One region of the Thermaerobacter litoralis genome, then DNA from elsewhere that is predicted to be linked to it. Evidence: riboswitches for the same ligand, from Rfam matches in the RefSeq annotation. Region 1 holds a riboswitch; the other holds the start of a gene.
What was found. Region 1 has a riboswitch for cobalamin ahead of ACYQ02_RS08545 (ribonucleoside-diphosphate reductase subunit alpha). Riboswitches for the same ligand answer to the same signal wherever they lie in the genome.
Positions count from the first base shown of each region.

Region 2: linked by a shared signal. The riboswitch ahead of ACYQ02_RS05350 (ABC transporter substrate-binding protein) and the one ahead of ACYQ02_RS08545 (ribonucleoside-diphosphate reductase subunit alpha) in region 1 are both predicted to bind cobalamin.

Region 1 is NZ_BAAIES010000009.1:337,419-348,505, reverse strand. Features, by position in the region: gene ACYQ02_RS08570 (YkvA family protein) at 154-708, opposite strand; gene ACYQ02_RS08565 (acetoacetate--CoA ligase) at 1,119-3,242, shown strand; gene ACYQ02_RS08560 (HAD family hydrolase) at 3,561-4,388, shown strand; gene ACYQ02_RS08555 (bifunctional metallophosphatase/5'-nucleotidase) at 4,488-6,170, shown strand; gene ACYQ02_RS08550 (HAD family hydrolase) at 6,517-7,461, shown strand; cobalamin riboswitch at 7,717-7,853, shown strand; gene ACYQ02_RS08545 (ribonucleoside-diphosphate reductase subunit alpha) at 8,170-10,689, shown strand; gene ACYQ02_RS08540 (ribonucleotide-diphosphate reductase subunit beta) at 10,819-11,087, shown strand, end outside.
Region 2 is NZ_BAAIES010000007.1:316-8,719, forward strand. Features, by position in the region: partial or broken gene ACYQ02_RS05330 (efflux RND transporter permease subunit) at 1-1,663, shown strand, start outside; gene ACYQ02_RS05335 (enoyl-ACP reductase FabI) at 1,783-2,571, opposite strand; gene ACYQ02_RS05340 (M24 family metallopeptidase) at 2,690-3,970, opposite strand; gene namA (NADPH dehydrogenase NamA) at 4,227-5,270, shown strand; cobalamin riboswitch at 5,453-5,659, shown strand; gene ACYQ02_RS05350 (ABC transporter substrate-binding protein) at 5,804-6,847, shown strand; gene ACYQ02_RS05355 (FecCD family ABC transporter permease) at 6,857-8,215, shown strand; partial or broken gene ACYQ02_RS05360 (ABC transporter ATP-binding protein) at 8,276-8,404, shown strand, end outside.

The DNA of each region.
Region 1 (11,087 bases):
TGATGAGCCCTTATGGACCCTGTGGACCCTGTGGACCCATCCCCGGGGTGGAGCACGAGAGGGTCCATGCGATGGAGTCTAGGGGGCCTGCCCCTGGTTCTGGGTGCCGTTCAGGCCGGCCAGGCCGTGATGCCGGCCCGCCACGGGCCGGCATCACGGCCTGGCCCGGGAGCGGCGAGACAGGCGGGCCCGCAGGCGGCGGGCCAGCCGGGCCCCGGCGTGAAGACCCAGCCGAGCGACAACGCGGGCCCCGCCGCGTCCCAGCCGCCAAGCACCGCGCCCTGTGGCGGCCACCAGATCGCGGGAGAGGCCCCAGACCAGGCGCCAGTCGTGTTCCACGGTGGCGCTGTCGAGCCCTGCCTGCCGCAGCAGGGAGGAGCGAACGGGCGCGGGCAGGGACCGCAGGGCCAGGCGCAGGGTGAAGAGCGCCACCAGCAGGTCGTCCAGCTGGCCCAGCACGGGGACAAAGCCCGGCAGCGGGTCGAGGGGTGCCAGGAGGTAGGCGAGGCCCGCCAGAACCAGCCGGCGGGCACGCCCGCCACCGGGGACCCCGTTCCGCCGGTTCAGGGCCAGGATGAGGCGGGCCAGCTGCGCGTACTGGGGCAGGCGGGCGGCCAGCTGCCGCAGGCGACGCCAGCGTTCCCCCCGCAGGGACTCCGCGCCCGTCGAGCGGGGGCGGTGGTCTGGGGTGGCCGGCTCGGAGACCATGGCGGCGGCCCCTCCTTTCGCCTCCCGACGGTGGCCGGGCCAGACCGCCCGGCGCCTCGGGACTCAGGCTTCGCCAACCTTCGCTTAACGTCTGTTTACCGCTGTACGCGGGAATTGGCCAGCCGTTGTCCGGAGCGGTTCCGCTCCCCGAGCGGGTCCGCCAGCCGCCGGCCGGACCCGGCAGGTGTCCCCGCCTGGTGTTGCGAACCCCTTTCGTAATGGTACAGGTCTTTGGGACCTGGCGTGTCGGGGCTTGTGCCCGCCGTCCTATCGTTTTCCGAGCTTATCATCTCCTTTGTCCAACCGGACCCGGCTTGCCGGGCAGCGTGCATCGCCCGGCGAACCGGTCCCGGCAAACCGGCGAGGAATGCAGGGGGCGGGTCGCCCGCCCGGCAATGGGGGGTTGGGTCATGGCGGCGGTCAGCGAGGGCACCCTGCTCTGGTCGCCTTCCGAGGAACTGCAGCAGCGTTCCCGCATGCGCCATTACATGGACTGGCTGGCCCGGCAGCGGGGACTGGCCTTTCCGACCTACGAAGCCCTGTGGCAGTGGTCCGTGCGGGATTTGGAAGGATTCTGGAGCAGCCTCTGGGACTACTTCGGCATCCAGGCGTCGGCCCCCTACGCCAGCGTGCTGGGCCGGCGGGAGATGCCGGGCGCCCAGTGGTTTGTGGGCGCGCGCCTCAACTACGCCCAGCATGCCTTGCGGGCCGCGACCGCCAGGGCAGGCGGACAGGGAACGCCAGGCGAAGACGGGAGCGCGCCCGCCCGGCCGGTGGTGGATCCCCAGGACCCGGCGGTGATCTACCAGTCCGAACTGCGCCCTCTGAGCATGTTGACGTGGTCGGACCTGATCCAGCAGGTGGCGGCGGTGGCCAGCGGACTGCGGGAGCTGGGAGTGGGGCCGGGCGACCGGGTGGTGGCTTACCTGCCCAACATCCCCGAAGCCCTGATCGCCTTCCTGGCCACCGCCAGCCTGGGGGCCATCTGGTCCAGCTGCTCGCCCGATTTCGGTGCGCCCAGCGTGGCCGACCGCTTCCGCCAGATCGAGCCGAAGATCCTCTTTGCCGTTGACGGGTACCGCTACAACGGCCGGGATTACGACCGGCGGCCGGTGGTAGCGGAACTCCAGCGGCAGCTGCCGTCCCTGGAGGCGACGGTGCTGGTGCCGTACCTGGGTGAGGGGGCCGGCCGGGCGGTCGCCGGTGGGATGGCGGCCGTCGCCGGCCCGGTCCCGGCGGGACAGGGTAGCGGCCCCGCCGGGGATGGCGGCGGGGCCGGGTTCTTCCCCGGACGAACCCTGCCCTGGTCCGACCTGCTCCGCCAGGGCGGGCCCCTGACCTTCGAGCAGGTACCCTTCGACCAGCCGTTGTGGATCCTCTACAGCTCGGGCACCACCGGCCTGCCCAAGCCCATCGTCCAGGGCCACGGCGGGATCCTCTTGGAGCACCTCAAGATGCTGGCCCTGCACAGCGACCTGGGGCCGGGGGACCGGTTCTTCTGGTTCACCACCACGGGCTGGATGATGTGGAACTACCTCGTCAGCGGCCTGCTGGTGGGGGCGACGGTTTTGCTCTACGACGGCAGCCCGGGCTATCCCGACATGTATGCCCTCTGGCGCTTTGCCGAGGCCACGGGGATGAAACTGTTCGGCACCAGCGCCGCCTACGTCACCGCCTGCATGAAGGCCGGGATCGAACCGGGCCGGGAGCTGGATCTGAGCGCCCTGCGGAGCGTGGGTTCCACCGGCTCACCCCTCTCTCCCGAAGGGTTCCAGTGGCTTTACGAGCACGTCAAGAAGGACCTCTGGGTGGCCTCGGTCAGCGGCGGCACCGACCTCTGCACCGCCTTCGTGGGCGGCTGCCCGCTGCTGCCGGTGCATGCCGGCGAGATCCAGTGCCGCTGTCTGGGCGCGGATGTGCAGGCCTTCGATGAGGAGGGCCGGCCCGTGGTGGACCAGGTCGGGGAGCTGGTGATCACCCAGCCCATGCCCTCCATGCCGCTCTTCTTCTGGAACGATCCGGAGGGGAAGCGGTACCGGGAGAGCTACTTCGAGATGTTCCCCGGCACCTGGCGCCATGGCGACTGGGTGAAGATCACCCGCCGCGGTACCGTCGTCATCTACGGCCGTTCCGACTCCACCATCAACCGCCAGGGTGTCCGCATGGGAACCAGCGAGATCTACCGGGTGGTGGAGGACATCCCCGAGATCCTCGACAGCCTGGTGATCGACCTGGAACTGCCCGGCCGCGGGCCCTACATGCCCCTGTTCGTCGTGCTGCGGGAAGGGGTGGAACTGGATGATGCCCTGCGGAATCGCATCAAGCAGCGCATTCGGGAGAGCCTCTCGCCCCGTCACGTGCCCGATGACATCGTGGCCGTCCCCGAGGTGCCGCGGACGCTGAACGGAAAGAAGCTCGAGGTGCCCATCAAGAAGATCCTCATGGGCGCGCCGCGGGAGAAGGCGGTGAACCCGGATTCGATGAGCAATCCGGAGTCGCTGGCGTATTTCGAACAATTTTCGCAGCAGTTGTAGTGGCCAGCCGTTGTGGTCAAGCGGCGATGAGGCCGTGCGCAACGGATCCCACGCAAGTGCTACCAGCTGCCGGTACCGGTGGGGCCGCGACCTCGTCCGGTACCGGCATTTTTCTGTTTCGAGTGGGTCCCGGCCGCCGGCCGGACTGTGGTCGCCATCTGCAGGAACGGTAATGGCTTTGTTGCCGAAGTTTACGCAATCCTTGATGGGCCCTTAACGGGTGCGGCGGCAGGCCGCGGTAAGGTGGGGACGGGATATGGTCGCAGCGGAAGGAGGTGAACGGACCTGCCGTTCCAGGCGAAACCCGGTGCAGTACGGATGGTGATCTTTGACCTCGACGGTACCCTGTACGACGACCTCCTCTACAGCACTGCTTATGCCCGGGTCCTTGCGGCCCATCTGCCGGGGGACCTTCGCGGCGCGTTCCTGCGCGAGACGTTTCCGTTCTCCGACGTGAACCGCCGGCTGCGAATGGGGAGAATCTACGATCGCATCGAGGACGTCCTGCATGGCCACCCTCAGCTGGAACCCGGCGTGGCGGTACGTTGGGAGGGAGGTTCTCCTGCACCGTGGCGGCGGGTCACCAATACCGGCGGCTACATCGGAGCACCGGGGCGCTACCTGGGCCTCGGGGACGTGTGGATGCTGGTGACGGCCACGGCGCTGCGGTTTGGGCTCTCCCCCGACGAATGCCTCGAGGCGATGGTCGAAGTTCGTTCGTGGGTTACGGTGCCGCCCCCCGAGTCCTACCGGGAAGAGCCCTTCTTTACCGCTCCCGGTGAGCCCCTCCGTGTTCTGGTGACCAACGCTGCTACGGGCCATGCCGAGACGATCCTGAAATTCCTTGGGCTTGATGGGGCCTTCAGCCACTGCTTCACCGAGGCAGGAAAGCCGGAGGGGTGGCGACGGATCATCCCACTGCTGGAGCAGGTCACTGGAATTCCCCGCCAGCAGATGCTGGCCGTGGGCGACAACCTGCTCAACGACGTGCTGCCTGTGCGAGAACTGGGTGTGCAGGCCGTCCTGGTAGACCGGTATGGCCTCTACCCGCAGCATTTTGCCCGGGATTGGGTGATCATCCGTTCTTTGGACACGCTGTTCCCGGCCTTGTTGCCGAAAACTTGGCACCGGCTCGTACCTTCTTAAGGGTCGTCTGAACCCTTCTCGTGGACGGGTCTGCGTCCGCTGGCGCGTCCGTACCGACCCGCTGATTCGCCCGGCGCGAGCCGGAAGGAGGGCTTCTCCATGGTGTTCTACCCCAAGGTGGTAGTACGGTCGGGCTGGATCTTGGCCAGGATTGCCCTGGCAGGGATCCTGGTCGTAGCTGTCCTCCTGCCGGTCGTGAACGTGGCGGCCGGTAGCCCTGACGGATGGAGCGCGGCGGCCGATGTCAGCCGTAGCGACGAGGCGGTGCGCCTGCAGATCCTCGCCGTCAACGACTTCCACGGCGCCCTGCAGTCCCGCACCCTGAACGGCCGGCCCATCGGCGGTGCCGCCGTGCTGGCCGCCTACTGGGACCGGTGGGAGAAGGAGGCGCAGAAACAGGGCATCGCCACCCTGCGGGTCGGGGTGGGCGACCTGGTTGGGGCAAGTCCGCCGGTCTCCGCCCTGCTTCAGGATGAACCCACCATCGAAGCCTTGAGCCGCATGCACCTCCTCTTCAGCGCCGTGGGCAACCACGAGTTCGACGAGGGGGTCGCCGAGCTCAAGCGGCTGCAGGAGGGGGGCTGCCACCCTGAGACCGGCTGCTTCCCCGGCGCGGGCTTCCAGTACCTGACAGCCAACGTGGTGGACGCCGAGACCGGCGAGCCGCTGTTCCCGCCCTACGGGATCGTGCGGGTGCGGGGGATCCCGGTGGCCTTCATCGGCGCCACCTTGAAGGAGACGCCGACCATCGTCACGCCCACCGGGGTGGCGGGCGTCCGCTTCCTCGACGAGGCCGAAGCCATCAACCGTTACGTGGCAGAGCTCAAGGCTCGGGGGATCGAGACCATCATCGTCCTGCTCCATCAGGGCGGCGACGGCGATCGCCGCGGGGGACCGATCAGCGGTGACGTGGTCCCCATCGTCACGGCCCTGGACGACGAGGTCGACGTGGTCCTTTCCGCCCACACCCACCGCGGGTATTGGGGCACCATCGACGGCAAGCTGGTGACCCAGGCCTATTCCTCCGGGACCGCCTTCGCCGACGTCGACCTGGTGCTGGACCGGGCCACGGGGGACGTGATCGCCAAGGAGGCTGCCATCGTCGACACCTGGGCCGACGTGGCACCGGGCAACGAGCCCGATCCCCGCATCGCCCGCATCGTCGCCCGGGCCGAGGAGCAGGTCGAGCCGATCATCAACCGGGTGGTGGGCGTGGCCGCCGACGACATCACCCGGCAGCAGACACCGGCCGGCGAGTCCGAGCTGGGCAACCTGATCGCCGACGCCCAGCGCTGGGCGATGGGAACCGACGTGGCCTTCATGAATCCCGGTGGCATCCGGGCCGACCTGGCGGCCGGCGAGGTCACCTGGGGCGAGCTCTACGAGATCCAGCCGTTTAACAACGACCTGGTGAAGATGACCCTGACCGGGGCCCAGATCGAGCGCCTCTTGGAGCAGCAATGGCTGAACCAATCCCGGCCGCGCATCCTGCAGGTCTCCGGCCTCACCTACCGCTGGGATCCATCCCGGCCGCCCGGTGACCGGGTCGATCCCGCCGACGTCTTCATCAACGGCCGGCCCCTCGACCTGGATGCCCGTTACACCGTCACGGCCAACAGCTTCATCGCCGCCGGCGGCGACAACTTCACGGTCTTCACCGAGGGGCAGGACCGGGTGGTGGGGCCGGTGGACATCGATGCCCTGGTGGACTACGTCCAGCAGCTGCCCCAGCCCTTCAACGCCGTCATCGAAGGCCGGATCGGCCTGGTGGGGGCGCAGTGACGCCCGGGGTGGACGCCGCCTGAGGCACATTGGTACGGGCACGGTGGAACCCGTCGGAGCAATCGTTGGTGCGGGCCGGCGGCCGGTTGCGGCGGCCGGCCCCGTCGTCTTTCTTACGAATGGTGGGCAACAGCGACCCTGGTTCTTTGCCAGGCCCCCAAAAAAACGGTTAACGGGATTTCGCCGCCACGTTAACGTACGGTGGCGACGGAAGCGGGAAAACTTGCACAATCCTTGACAAGCCCTTAACTGCCCGGCGACCGGGGCGCGGTACGGTGGGGGCGGGGCGTGATCCCTCCGGTGGAGGTGAACCGCGCTGGCTGACAACCTCGAGGAGGTGAGCCGCGTGCCGGCGCTCTACGATGGGTTCACGGCCGGGCTCTGGGGCGGCAGTCTCCCCGGCAGGCCGGTAGGCGTGGTCACCCGGACGAACCCTCCCCTGCCGGATGCCGGGGCGATCCGCATGGTGATCTTCGACCTCGATGGCACCTTGTATGATGACCTCTTGTACAGCACCGCGTACGCCCGGGTCCTTGCGGCCCACCTGCCCAGCTCCCTGCGCGGGGCATTCTTGTATGACGCGCTTCCTTTCACAGACCCAAACCGCCGGTTCCGGCTGGGACGAATCTATGACCGGGTCGAGGGCGTGCTCCTCGGCCACCCTCAGCTGGAACCCGGCGTGGCATCCGCATGGGACGACGCTTCACCTCGGCCGTGGAAACGGGTCGGCGAGGCGGGCGGTCACGTGGGGGCGACGGGACGGTACCTGGCCCTCGGTGACACCTGGATGCTGGTCACGGCCGCGGCGTTACGGTACGGGGTTTCAACCGACGAATGCCTGGAGGCCATGGCCGAAGTGCGCTCGTGGGTGTCGGTACCGCCGCCGGAATCGTACCGGGCCGAGACGTTCTTCCGCACCAAGGACGGACCGCTCCGAGTTCTTGTGACGAACGCCAGCACGGGCCATGCGCAGGCGATGGTGGAGGCCCTGGGCCTGGAAGGCGCCTTCAGCCAGTGCTTCGCCGATGCGTGTAAACCTGAAGGGTGGCGGCGGATCATCCCGTGGCTTGAGCAGGCGACCGGGGTTCCGCGGGACGCTATGCTGGCTGTCGGTGACAATCTCCTCAACGACGTCCTTCCCGCTCGCAACCTGGGTGTCCACGCCGTCCTGCTGGACCGCTACGGCTTGTTTCAGCGGCATACCCCCCAGGACTGGGTCGTGGTCCGTTCGCTCGACGACCTCATCGCGGCGCTGAATCCCCAACGACACCCGCAGCCGGCACGTTCTTAGAGGACCGTCCGGCAACGAAGGGTCACCGGGAGCGGCGGTGGCCCCCGTGCCGTTTCCGGGAGAACCCGGGTGCCCACCGGCGCCAGAAGCCGGTAATTGACGGCCACCGGCCGTCATCCCCGGAAACAAACCGCCGGCGTCCTTGGTTAGAGACACAACATGTAGTACCATCCTTGCGGACAAGATTCCATATCTGGCGTGCGGCGGCGAAACTCCCGGCATCCACCGGACGCGCCGCCGCAGGCGCGGTGCCTGCCCGACAGGGCAGGGCGAGGCGGTCGGCTGACCGCCCGCTGGGGGAAGACCGGTGCAAATCCGGCGCTGTCCCGCAACGGTAACCGGCCGCGCCTGGCCCTGGACGAGCCAGTCCTTCCCTCCCCCTGTCCCGCCTACCACGGTGGTTTCGGGGCCCCGGGTGGACCCGCTCCCGGCCGGCGTGACCGGAAGCCCGAGTACCCACGCCGTGCCTCCGTTCCGCCCCCGCGGAGGGGTGAGGGCGGGCCGAGGACGGGCATCGCCTTGCCGTCGACCGGCCCCCGCCTGGGCCGGCTTTGCATATCAGAGGACCGGACGACGGCGACCGGCGTTGAATGCCCATTCCCTGCCCCCTCCTCCCTCTACCGTTTGCCCGGTCCACCGGGCCGGGCACCGGCACCCAGGGGGCAGCGCCCCCGGGGGCGGAACCGCCGGAAGGGAGGAGGGACCCCCTTGCAGGCCGTCTTGGACCGGCTTACTGCCGGTATCCCTGCAGCCAGCCGTCTTCAGGCGCTTCTCCAGCAAGACCTGCGCTGGCTGGCCGCTGGCCCCACCGGCCCAGCCGGCTCCACCGACCCCACCGGCGCCGCCGATCCGGCGCCCACCAGCGATCCGGGGGAGGCCGTCGAAGAACTCCTGGTCCAGGCTGCCACCCAGCACCTGCACCGCGAGCCTCGGATGGAGCGGGTCGCCGTGCGGGCGCGGCTGCGCCGGCTGTACCGGTTCGTCCTCGATGATCCGGCGCCGTCCCCCGCGGCCTACCGGGCCGCCTTCCCGGCTTACGTCCGCCGCGGCGTGGCCTGCGGCGCGCTGGACGAGCGGCTGCTGGCCTTCGACCTCGACGCGCTGGCCGCTGCCCTTCACCCCGAGCGGGACGAGATCTTGCCCTTCATCGGCCTGGTGACCCTGATGGACCGCTACCTGGTGCGGGAGCCCGAGAGCCGGCAGTGGCTGGAGACGCCCCAGTTCCTCTTCATGCGGGTGGCCATGGGGCTGGCTCTGGCGGAAGAACCCGGCCGCCGGGAGGCCTGGGCCCGCCGGTTCTACCACGCCATGTCCACCTTCCGCTACCTGCCCAGCACGCCGACCCTGTTCAACGCCGGCACGCCCCACCACCAGCTCTCGTCCTGCTACCTGGCCGACGTCCACGACTCCATGGATCACATCCTGGAGGCAGCGGGCGACTTCGGCCGGCTGGCCAAATACGCCGGCGGCATCGGGGCCTCGGTGACGCGGCTGCGGGCGGCCGGGTCGCCGGTGCGGGGGATCAACGGCGAGTCGTCGGGCGTCATCCCGTTCATCCACTTCTACGACGCCCTGATCAAGGCGGTGAACCAGGGCGGCCGCCGGCGGGGGACGCTGGCGGTGTACCTCGAGCCCTGGCACCTGGAGATCGAGGCCTTCCTCGACCTCAAGCGCAACAGCGGCGACCCGTACCTGCGGGCCCACAGCGTCAACACCGCCCTCTGGATCCCCGACGAGTTCCTGCGCCGCGTGGAGGCCGGCGAGCCGTGGTACCTGTTCGACCCGGCCTACGTGCCGGAGCTGCCGGAGAAGGTGGGGCGAGCCTTCGCCGCCGCCTACGCCGAGCGCATCCGCCAGGCCGAGGCCGGGGCGCTGCCGGCCCGGGCGTGGAAGCGGGTCGACGCTCGGCAGCTCTTCCGGGAGATCCTGGCCACCCTGCAGGAGACCTCCCACCCCTGGCTGGTGTTCAAGGACGCCGGCAACCTGCGCTCGCTGCTGCCGGGGGTGATCCACTCGAGCAACCTGTGCACCGAGGTCTTCCTGCCCACCACCGCCGAGGAGGTGGCCGTCTGCAACCTGGCCAGCGTCAACCTGGCCCGCCACCTGGGGCCGCGGGGCATCGACTGGGACGCCCTGGCCGAGACGGTGGCCGTGGCCATGCGGGGCCTGGACAACGTCATCGACCTCAACCTCTACCCCATCGAGAAGGCGCGCCGCTCCAACCTGCGCCACCGGCCGGTGGGGCTGGGGGTGATGGGCTTCGCCGAGGCGGTCAACCGGCTGGGCTGGGGCTACGCCGACCCCGAGGCGGCCGAGCTGGCCGACCGGGTGCTGGAGTTCATCAGCTACCATGCCATCCTGGCCTCCTGCCGGCTGGCGGACGAACGCGGCCCTTTCCCCGCCTTCGCCGAGAGCGGGTGGGCGCAAGGCCGCGTCCCCGTCGACACCCTGGCGGACCTGGAGGCGGAGCGGGGGGAGCCCGTGACGGTCGACCGCACCGCCCGCCTCGATTGGGAGTCGGTACGGGCCCAGGTTCGCAGAGGCATGCGCAACGGCACGGTAATGGCCATCGCCCCGACCGCGACCATCAGCCTGATCGCGGGGACCACGCCGAGCCTGGATCCGCCCTACGCCAACGTCTTCTCCCGGCAGACCCTGTCGGGCAAGTTCCTCGAGATCAACCGGGTCCTGGTGGAGGAGCTGGAGCGGCGGGGCCTCTGGGAGGCCGTCCGCGACCGCATCGTGGAGGAACGCGGCGACCTCCAGCCCATCGCCGAGCTGCCCGCCGACGTCCGGCACCGCTACCCCACCGCCTACCAGGTGCCGCCCGAGGCGTACCTGGAGGTGGCCGCCCGGGCCCAGAAGTGGGTCGACATGGGCATCAGCCGCAACCTGTTCCTGGCCGATCGCGACCTGGGGGCCATGGAGCGAGTGTACGTCGAGGCGTGGCGGCGGGGGCTGAAGTCGACCTACTACCTGTTCATGGCGCCGCGGATGTACGCCGAGCCGTCGACGGTGCGGGTGAACAAGGCGCGCCGCAAGCTGCGGTGGAACCTGGACGACGGAACCGTGGCGGCGACCGTGGCCGCGCCGGCGAAGGCGGCGGTGACGGCAGGACCCGGCGCCCAGGCTCGACCTGGGACCTCCGCGCCCGGTGCCCTGGAGGCCGCCGCGGTCTGCCGGGTTCGTCCCGACGACCCGGACCTGATCTGTGAGGCGTGCCAGTGACCCGGCCAGGGACCGGGAATCCGGTTAGGGACGAGAGCGGGCCGTGCCGGTCCGGCCCGCCCCGACCCCGAACACCCGGTGCCGGGTCCCACATCCGTTCCATTATCCGTTCCAAAGGAGGAGATCCCCATGGCATCCACCACGCGCCAGCCGGGCGACCGCCTGCTGGGCGGCGACCCCCTGGAGCCCATCCAGCTCTTCCCGCTGCGGTATCCCTGGGCCTACGCCCACGCCCAGCAGGGCAAGCGCAACACCTGGTTCCCCGAGGAGATCCCCCTGGCCGACGACGTCCGCGACTGGGAGCTGCGCCTGACGGACGACGAGCGGCGGGCCGTGGAGCTGCTGCTGGGGTTTTTCAATCCCATGGAGTCCCTGGTCACTCACAACCTGGTGATGTC
Region 2 (8,404 bases), on a different contig from region 1:
GGGCGCCCACTACGAGCCGTCCCGGCTCCTTCAGGGCTTCCACCGGGCCGTCGAGGGGCTGGAGCGCCTCTATCGCCGGCTGCTGGCCGCCAGCCTGCGCCGGCGCGGCCTGGTGATGGCGGTGGCGCTGGCGGCTTTCGTGGCCAGCCTGGCGGCCACCCCGTGGCTGGGGTCCGAGTTCCTGCCCCAGGCGGACAGCGGCCAGATCCAGGTGACGGTGCGGATGCCGCCGGGGACCCGGCTGGAAGAGACGGCGGCGGTGGCGCGCCGGGTCGAGGCGCTCCTGATGGACATCCCCGAGGCCGATCGGGTGGTGACCACCGTCGGGGCCGCCGGCGGCGGGTTCAGCACGGCCGCCGCGGCGACCAACGAGGCGACGGTGACGGCCGTCCTGGTTCCCGTCGGGGAACGGGACCGGTCGGTGTTCGAGGTCCTGCGCTGGCTGGAGCCCCGGCTGGCCACCATCCCCGGCGCCGAGATCCAGGCGACGGTGGCGTCGTCGGTGATGGCCGGCGGTCTGAGCCAGCTGGAGGTCCAGGTGGCCGGGGACGATCCGGAGCTTCTGGCCCGCATGGCGGACCGGGTGGTGGAACGGGCCCGGCAGCTGCCGGGCGTGGCGGCCGCGGACAACAGCCTGCGGGAAACCCGGCCCGAGGTGGTCGTCCGCCCCGACCGGGACGCCCTGGCCCGGGCGGGCCTGTCGGTCCAGGAGGTGGAGGTCGCCCTGCGGGCCGCCCTGGACGGGATGACGGTGGCGCGGGTGCGCACGGGCAGCGACCAGTGGGACGTGCGGATGATGCTGCCGGAGGGCGCGAGGCCCCAGTACGGGGTCCTGGAGGACCTGCCGCTGCGCTCGGCCGCGGGCCGGATCGTCCGCCTGGGCGACGTGGCCCAGGTGGCGGTGGAACGGGCGCCGCTGGCCATCACCCGGCAGGACGGCCGGCGGCAGGTGATCGTGGCGGTGCACCTGGACGGCAGCCGTCCCCTGGGGGAGGTCTCGGCCGAGCTGCGCCGGGTGCTGGGCGGCATGGACTGGCCGGCCGGCATGACGTGGGAGGTGGCCGGCGAGGCGGAGCGGATGAACGAGACCTTCCGCTCCCTGGGGCTGTCCATCGTCCTGGCCATCCTGCTGGTCTACCTGATCATGGCGGCCCAGTTCGAATCCTTCTTCCACCCCCTGGTCATCCTGTTCTGCCTGCCGCCGACGGTGGTGGGGGCGGTGGCCGGGCTCGCCCTGCACCGGGTCCCCATCGGGGTGACGGCCCTGTTGGGCTTCCTGATGCTGATCGGCGTGGTGATGAACAACGCCATCGTCCTCGTCGACTACACCAACGTGCTGCGCCGGCGGGGGCTGGCGCGGGACGAGGCCCTGTTGCAGGCCGGTCCCGTGCGGCTCCGGCCGATCCTCATGACGATGCTGACCACCAACCTGGGGCTCGTGCCCTTCGCCTACCTGACGGGGGCGTCCTCGGAGCTGCTGCGGCCCCTGGCGGTGGTGGTGATCTACGGGCTGTTGATGTCCACCCTGGTCACCCTGGTGCTGGTGCCGGTGGCCTACAGCCTGCTGGACGACGCCCTGCGCCGGCTGGGCCGGTTCCTCCGGCGGGAAGGAGCCCCGGTGGCGCCGGGCGGTGAGGCGGGGCTGGCCGAGGCCGGCCGGTAGGCTCGGGACCGGCGGGGCGGGCTGCGCCGTCATCCCGATTGTGCGTCATCCGGATCAGGGAAAGGGGGCGCCCCTCGGGGCGCCCCCGCCCTTGCGCCTGCCGTTCAGGCACCGGCGGCTCACACGCCCATCATGTTATAGCCCGCGTCGACGAAGAGGACCTCCCCGGTGATCCGGGCCGCCAGGTCGCTGGCCAGGAAGAGGGCGGCGTGGGCCACGTCCTCCTGGGTGATGCTGGTCTTCATCGCCGAGCGCTCGGCGTGGGTCTTGATGAAGTCCGTCAGGTTGCGGACGCCGCGGGCGGCCAGGGTGTTGATCGGGCCGGCGGAGATGGCGTTGACCCGGATGCCCTGGGGCCCCAGGTCGGCCGCCAGGTAGCGGACGCAGGCCTCCAGGGCGGCCTTGGCCACGCCCATCACGTTGTAGTTGGGCACCGCCTTCTGGGCGCCGTAGTAGGTCATCGTCAGGATCGCGCCGCCGGCGGTCATCAGGGGACGCGCCGCGCGGGCCAGGGCGACCAGGGAGTAGGCGCTGATGTCCAGGGCGACCCGGAAGTCGTCCCGCGTCGTCTCCACGAAGGGATTCTCCAGGGCCTCCTTGGGGGCATAGGCCAGGCTGTGGACCAGCACGTCCAGCCGGTCCCAGCGGCCGGCCACGGTGGCGAAGGCCCGCTGGATCTGGCCGTCGTCGCTGACGTCGCATTCCAGCAGCAGCGGTTCCTGCCGCAGCTCCGGAACCAGCTTCAGCACCCGCTCGCCGAGCCGCTCGTTCTGATAGGCGATGGCCAGCTCGGCGCCCGCCGCGTCCAGGGCCCGGGCGATGGCCCAGGCGATGCTGTTCTTGTTGGCGACCCCGAAGACCAGGGCGCGCTTGCCTGCCAGAAGGCCGGCGGGGATGGTTGCCGCCACGCTCGTCACCCTTTCTCGAGAGAGGGGCTGCCTGCTCATATAAAGGGGTTGCCTGCTCGCGTAAAGGGGTTGCCTGCTCGCGCCTTCTCCGTGCCTTCGCCAGGGCCGGAGGCCCGGCCTAGCCGGTGGTGGGCCGGCGGGGCGCCCGCGTCAGGAGGCGGGGGCCCTCCTCCTCGACGACGATCATCTCCTCGATGCTGTAGCCGCCGAGCCCGGGTACCCGCAGGGCCGGCTCGATGCAGAGGACCATCCCGGCCTCCAGCCGGTCGTCGACCCCGGGCATGAGCAGGGGCTCCTCCACGGTCTCCAGGCCGATGCCGTGGCCCAGCAAGGGGGCCAGCCGGCCGGCGAACCCGTAGCGTTCGGCGGCGCCGGCGGCGGCCGCCAGGAGGTCGGCCACCGCCGCACCGGGCCGGCAGAGGGCCAGCACGGCCTCCAGGCACGCCTCCGTGGCCGCCGCCAGCCGCTCGAGTTCCGGCGTCACGGGCCGGACCAGGGCCGTGCGCAGCACGTCGAACTGGTAGGCGCTGCGGGCACCGATGATGTCGAAGGCGACCGGTTCCCCGGGACGAACCCGGCGCTCCGTAGCCTGGGGCCAGCGGAAGCTGAGCAGGGACCAGGCCCCGGTGTGGACCCGGAAGTAACGGACGAAGTCGGCGCCCGCCGCCAGGGCGGCGGCGGTCCCTGCGGCGCCCAGCTGTTGTTCGGTCAGCCCGGGCCGGAGCACCTCCAGGGCCGCGGCCAGGCCCACGTCGGCCACCTGGGCGGCGCGGGCCAGCAGGGCCTGTTCCTCCGGTTCCTTGATCCGGCGGGGCCGGCTGGCCAGGGCGTCGGCGGGGACCCACTCCACCCCCGGCAGGGCCTGGGCGGCGGCGCGGAAGGCGGCCCAGGACCAGAGGTCCGACCCGGCGACGCCGATCCGGCCGGTGGCCAGCCCGAGGCGCTGGAGCCAGCCCGCCAGGGCTCCCCAGTGGGCCGGGGTGATCTCCACCTGGTCGGCCACCACCGTCTCCGGCCGGGCTGCATCGGCGATCAGCACCACGGGGCCCCGGCGGGGCACCACCAGCAGGGACTGGCCCCAGCCCTCATAGCCGGGCACGGCCGCGGCCGTCGGTGCCGGCGCCTGGTGGCCGCAGAGGAAGGCCACGGGGCCCCCCCGCTCGTAGAACGCCCGGCCCACGGCCAGGACGGCGTCGAGGCCTTCTGCGGCCAGGGCCGACCGCAAGGCTTCCTGGCGGCGCCGGTAGACGGCGGCGTCTAGGACCGGCCGGTCGATGCCCGCCCCGCCGGCGCCCGCAGGCCGGTACGGCGGGCGATCGGCCGCCGGGGGAGGACCCGGCGGTGCCGGTGGTGCCGGCGGCTCCGGCGGTTCCGGGGCTTGTCCCCGTTCGTCGGTCAACGGCGACACCTCGCTTCCGAGACCCTAGTTTGGCGTTCCGCGGCAGGAATCCCTGCCCGTGCCGGGGGGAGGGCCCGGCATCAGGGGAGACGGGCCTCCACAGGGGGCTGTGTGCAAGACGCCGGTCTCATGGGAGACGGGCCCTACGGGGGGCTCTGCGGGCGGGGTCGGTCTCAGGGGAGACCGGCCCGCGCCGGGCACGGGGCTTGAGGCGGGGGAGGGGGAGGGGGATAATGGCGCCGTCGAGGTGAGCGCCATGCCGGGTTTGTTCGACCCCATCACCTTTCGCGGCCTGACCCTGCGCAATCGCATCGTCATGTCCCCGATGTGCCAGTACAGCGCCGGCACCGACGCCCGCGCCAACGATTGGCACTTCGTCCACTACGGCTCGCGGGCCGTGGGTGGCGTGGGACTCATCATCGTCGAGGCCACGGCGGTGGAGAGCCGGGGCCGGATCAGCGACGCCGACCTGGGACTCTACCGGGACGACCAGATCCCGCCCCTCGAGCGGATCGTCCAGTTCTGCCACAACCATGGGGTGCCGGTGGGCATCCAGCTGGCCCACGCGGGCCGCAAGGCCTGGTCGCCCAACAAGGGCGCCGGCCCGGAGCCCGCGGTGGCCCCGTCGGCCATTCCCTTCGCCGAGGGGTGGCCCACCCCCCAGGAGCTGGGCGCCGGCGAGATCCCCCGCATCGTCGAGGCCTTCGCCGCGGCGGCCCGGCGGGCCCAGCGGGCCGGCTTCGACCTGATCGAGATCCACGCCGCCCACGGCTACCTGCTGAACCAGTTCCTCTCGCCCCTGAGCAACCGGCGCACCGATGCCTACGGCGGCGACCTCAAGGGCCGCATGCGGCTGCTGCTGGAGGTGGTGGAGGCCGTCCGGTCCGCCTGGCCCGAGGACCGGCCGCTGTGGGTGCGGCTCTCGGCGGTGGACTGGGCGCCGGGCGGCATCACCCTGGAGGACACCGTGGCGGTGGCCCAGGCCCTGCGGGAGCGGGGGGTCGACCTGGTCGACTGCAGCTCGGGCGGGGTCGTCGTGCCGCCGGAGCCCATCCCCCAGGGTCCCGGCTACCAGACGGCTTTCGCCGCCGAGGTGCGCCGCCGGGTGGGCGTGGCCACCGGCGCCGTCGGCCTGATCACCGAGCCTGCCCAGGCCGACCACGTGATCCGCACGGGCCAGGCGGACGTGGTCCTGCTGGCCCGCCAGCTGCTGCGGGAGCCGTACTGGCCCTTGCGGGCGGCGCGGGAGCTGGGCGTGGAGGTGGACTGGCCCCGCCAGTACCTGCGGGCCCGCCGTTGACGCCGGCCCGCCGCCAGCCGGGCCCCATCGTCCTCTGCGACGCGGCCCCGGCCGGCAGCCGGTCCTGGGGTTCCGTTCCATCCCCGTGGCCGCCGGAAGGGTGCGGCCGCGGGTGAGGGTGAGGGCCCGGCGAGGCCGTTGTTCGCCCTGCCAGCCCCTGCTAAAATGGTTGCGGACAACCGAATCCGCGTGACGGTCCAGGTGCCCCCACCCGGGGGAGAATAGGGAAGTCCGGTGCGAATCCGGCGCGGTCCCGCCACTGTGACCGGGGAGTCGTCGCCCCACGCGTGCCACTGCGGCCGCCGGCCCTGCGGGGTCCGGGCTGCGGGAAGGCCGGGCGGCGGCCAGGATCCGGGAGCCAGGAGACCTGCCTGGACCGTGTACGTACGCCTTCGGCGAAAGGAGGTACGTACCGGGTGCACCCTTGGAGGGGGACCTGAGCCCCGGCCTGCTGACGCCAAGGCCGGGGTTTTCACTTTCCGCATGTCTGCATCTCATGTCGGCATCTTTCGTGGAGAGGGGAATCGGCGATGATGGCATGGTGGTCTGAGCGCCGGGCGGGTCGAACCCGGCCCGGCCGGGGTCTCCGGCGGGGCCTCGGCCTGCTGGCGGCCCTATTGATCGTGGCCCTGGTGGTGGCCGGCTGCGGCGGGGGCGGCAGCCCGGCGCCGGCCGGGGAGCCGGGCGCGGGCGGCGCGCCGGCCGGTTCGTCCGGGGAGGGAGCGTCGGCCGCGGCACCCCAGACCCAGTACCCATACACCTTTACCGACGACGCCGGCCGCCAGGTTACCCTGGAGGCCCGGCCCGAGCGGATCGTCTCCCTGGCGCCCAGCAACACCGAGATCCTCTTCGCCATCGGGGCCGGCGACCGGGTGGTGGGGGTCGACAGCTTCAGCGACTACCCCGCGGAGGTCCAGGACCTGCCCAAGCTGGGCGGCCTCACCGACACGAACTACGAGCAGATCGTCGCCCTGGAACCCGACCTGGCCCTGACCATCGGCGGCACCGAGGAACAGGTCAAGAAGCTGGAGGAACTGGGCATCCCCGTGGCGGTCATCCAGCCGGCCACCCTGGACGACGTGCTCGAGCGCATCCAGCGCATCGGCGAGCTGGTCGACGCCCAGGCGGGTGCGCAGCAGGTGGTGGCCGAGATGAAGGCCCGCATCGACGCGGTGCGCCAGCGGGTGGCCGACGTGCCAAAGGACCAGCGGGTGCGGGTGTTCTACGAGGTCTGGAACGATCCCCTGATGACCGTCGGGCCCGGCGGCTTTATCCACGACGTCATCGTGGCGGCCGGGGGCGTCAACGTGGCCGAGGGGACGGGGCAGGCGTGGCCGCAGATCAGCCTGGAAGAGGTGGTCCGCCAGGATCCCCAGGTCATCGTGGTGCCGGCGTCCCTGAAGAGCTCCTATGACGAGCTCAAGGCCGGGACCCGCAGCGGCTGGGAGGGCATCACCGCCGTCAAAGAAGGGCGGATCTACATGATCGACGACGATTTGATCAGCCGGCCGGGGCCGCGGCTGGTGGAGGGCCTCGAACAGCTGGCCCGCTGGTTCTACCCCGACCGGTTCCAGTGAGGGGTTGCGGTGGGTCGCGACAAGGCGGCGGCCAGGAAGGAGAAGGGGCCGCGGCGGCCCCGACCGGCGGGGGACGAACCGGCCCAAGCCGGCGCGGCCGGTGTGGAGCCGGGACCTGACGCCCTGAGCCCGGGCCCGGACGGCGGTGCGGGCGCCAGGGCGGGCTCGGGTGCCGCCGGGGTGGCCGTAGGACCGGGCGCCACGGGGCGGGCGGGCCGGGCCGGGCGGCCCGCCCCGGCCAGGCGCCGGGGCCTGGCGCTGGGGTGGCTCGCCGTGGCCCTGGTGCTGGTTCTGGTCCTGGCCACGGGGCTGGGGGCGGTGGAGGTTCCGCCGGGGCAGGTGCTGCGGATCCTGCTGGGCGGGGTGGCGGGAGGGACCGGCGAGGCCGGCGGGACGGACCCGTCGCCGCCGGCCCGGATCCTCCTGGACATCCGTTTGCCCCGGGTGCTGCTGGCGGGCCTGGTCGGCGCGTCCCTGGCGGCCGCCGGCAGCGCCTTTCAGACGTTGTTCCGCAATCCCATGGCCGATCCCTACGTGCTGGGGGTCTCCAGCGGTGGCGCCCTGGGCGCGGCGGTGGCGTACCTGATGCTGCAGGCCTTCGCCCAGGCGGCGGCCGGGGCGGCCCCGGCGGCGGGACTGCCGGGGGCCGGTGGCGGTCCCTGGTCGAACCTGGGGGCCCTGGCCGTGGCCGCCGCGCGGGCCCTGGGCTTTGGCCTGGTGCCCGCCTGCGCCTTCGCCGGCGCCCTGGCGGCGGTCCTGATGGTCGCCCGCCTGGCCCGGGTCGGCGGCCGGCTGGCCGTCGGCACCCTGCTGCTGGCGGGCGTGGCGGTCGCCTCCCTGCTGGGAGCCCTGGTCTCGTTGCTGGTGTTCCTGAGCGGCGAGCGCCTGCGGCCCCTGGTCTTCTGGCTGCTGGGGAGCCTCTCGGGCGCCGGCTGGCGGGACGCGATCGCCCTGACGATCGCTGCCGGGATCGGCATCGGCCTGCTGGCCGGCCAGGTCCGTGCCCTCAACGCTTTGTGGCTCGGGGAGGAGGCGGCCCACCACCTGGGCATCGACGTGGAGGCGGTCAAGCGGCGCCTGGTGGTGGCGGGTTCCCTGCTGGCGGCCACGGCGGTCAGCGTCAGCGGGGTCATCGGTTTCGTCGGGCTGATCGTGCCCCACGGGGTCCGGATGCTGGTCGGGGCGGACCACCGGCGGCTGCTGCCGGGCACCGTGCTGGCGGGGGCCACGGTGCTGATCCTCTGCGACACCGTGGCGCGGGTGGTCCTGGCACCGGCCGAGTTGCCGGTGGGCGTGGTGACGGCCCTGGCCGGGGCGCCGTGGTTCCTGTGGCTGCTGCGCCGCCACGCCACCGGCCGCGACCTGTGACGAAGCCGGCGGGACCCCCGCGGCCTGTGGGCCGTGCCGGCCGGGCTGGAGGTGGACGGGATGGGCTTTGCCCTGGAGTTGCTGGGCGTGCGGGTGGGCTACGCCGCCGACCCGGTGCTGGACGGGGTCACCCTGGCGGTCCGGCGGGGGGAGTGGCTGGCGGTGGCGGGCCCCAACGGCTCGGGCAAG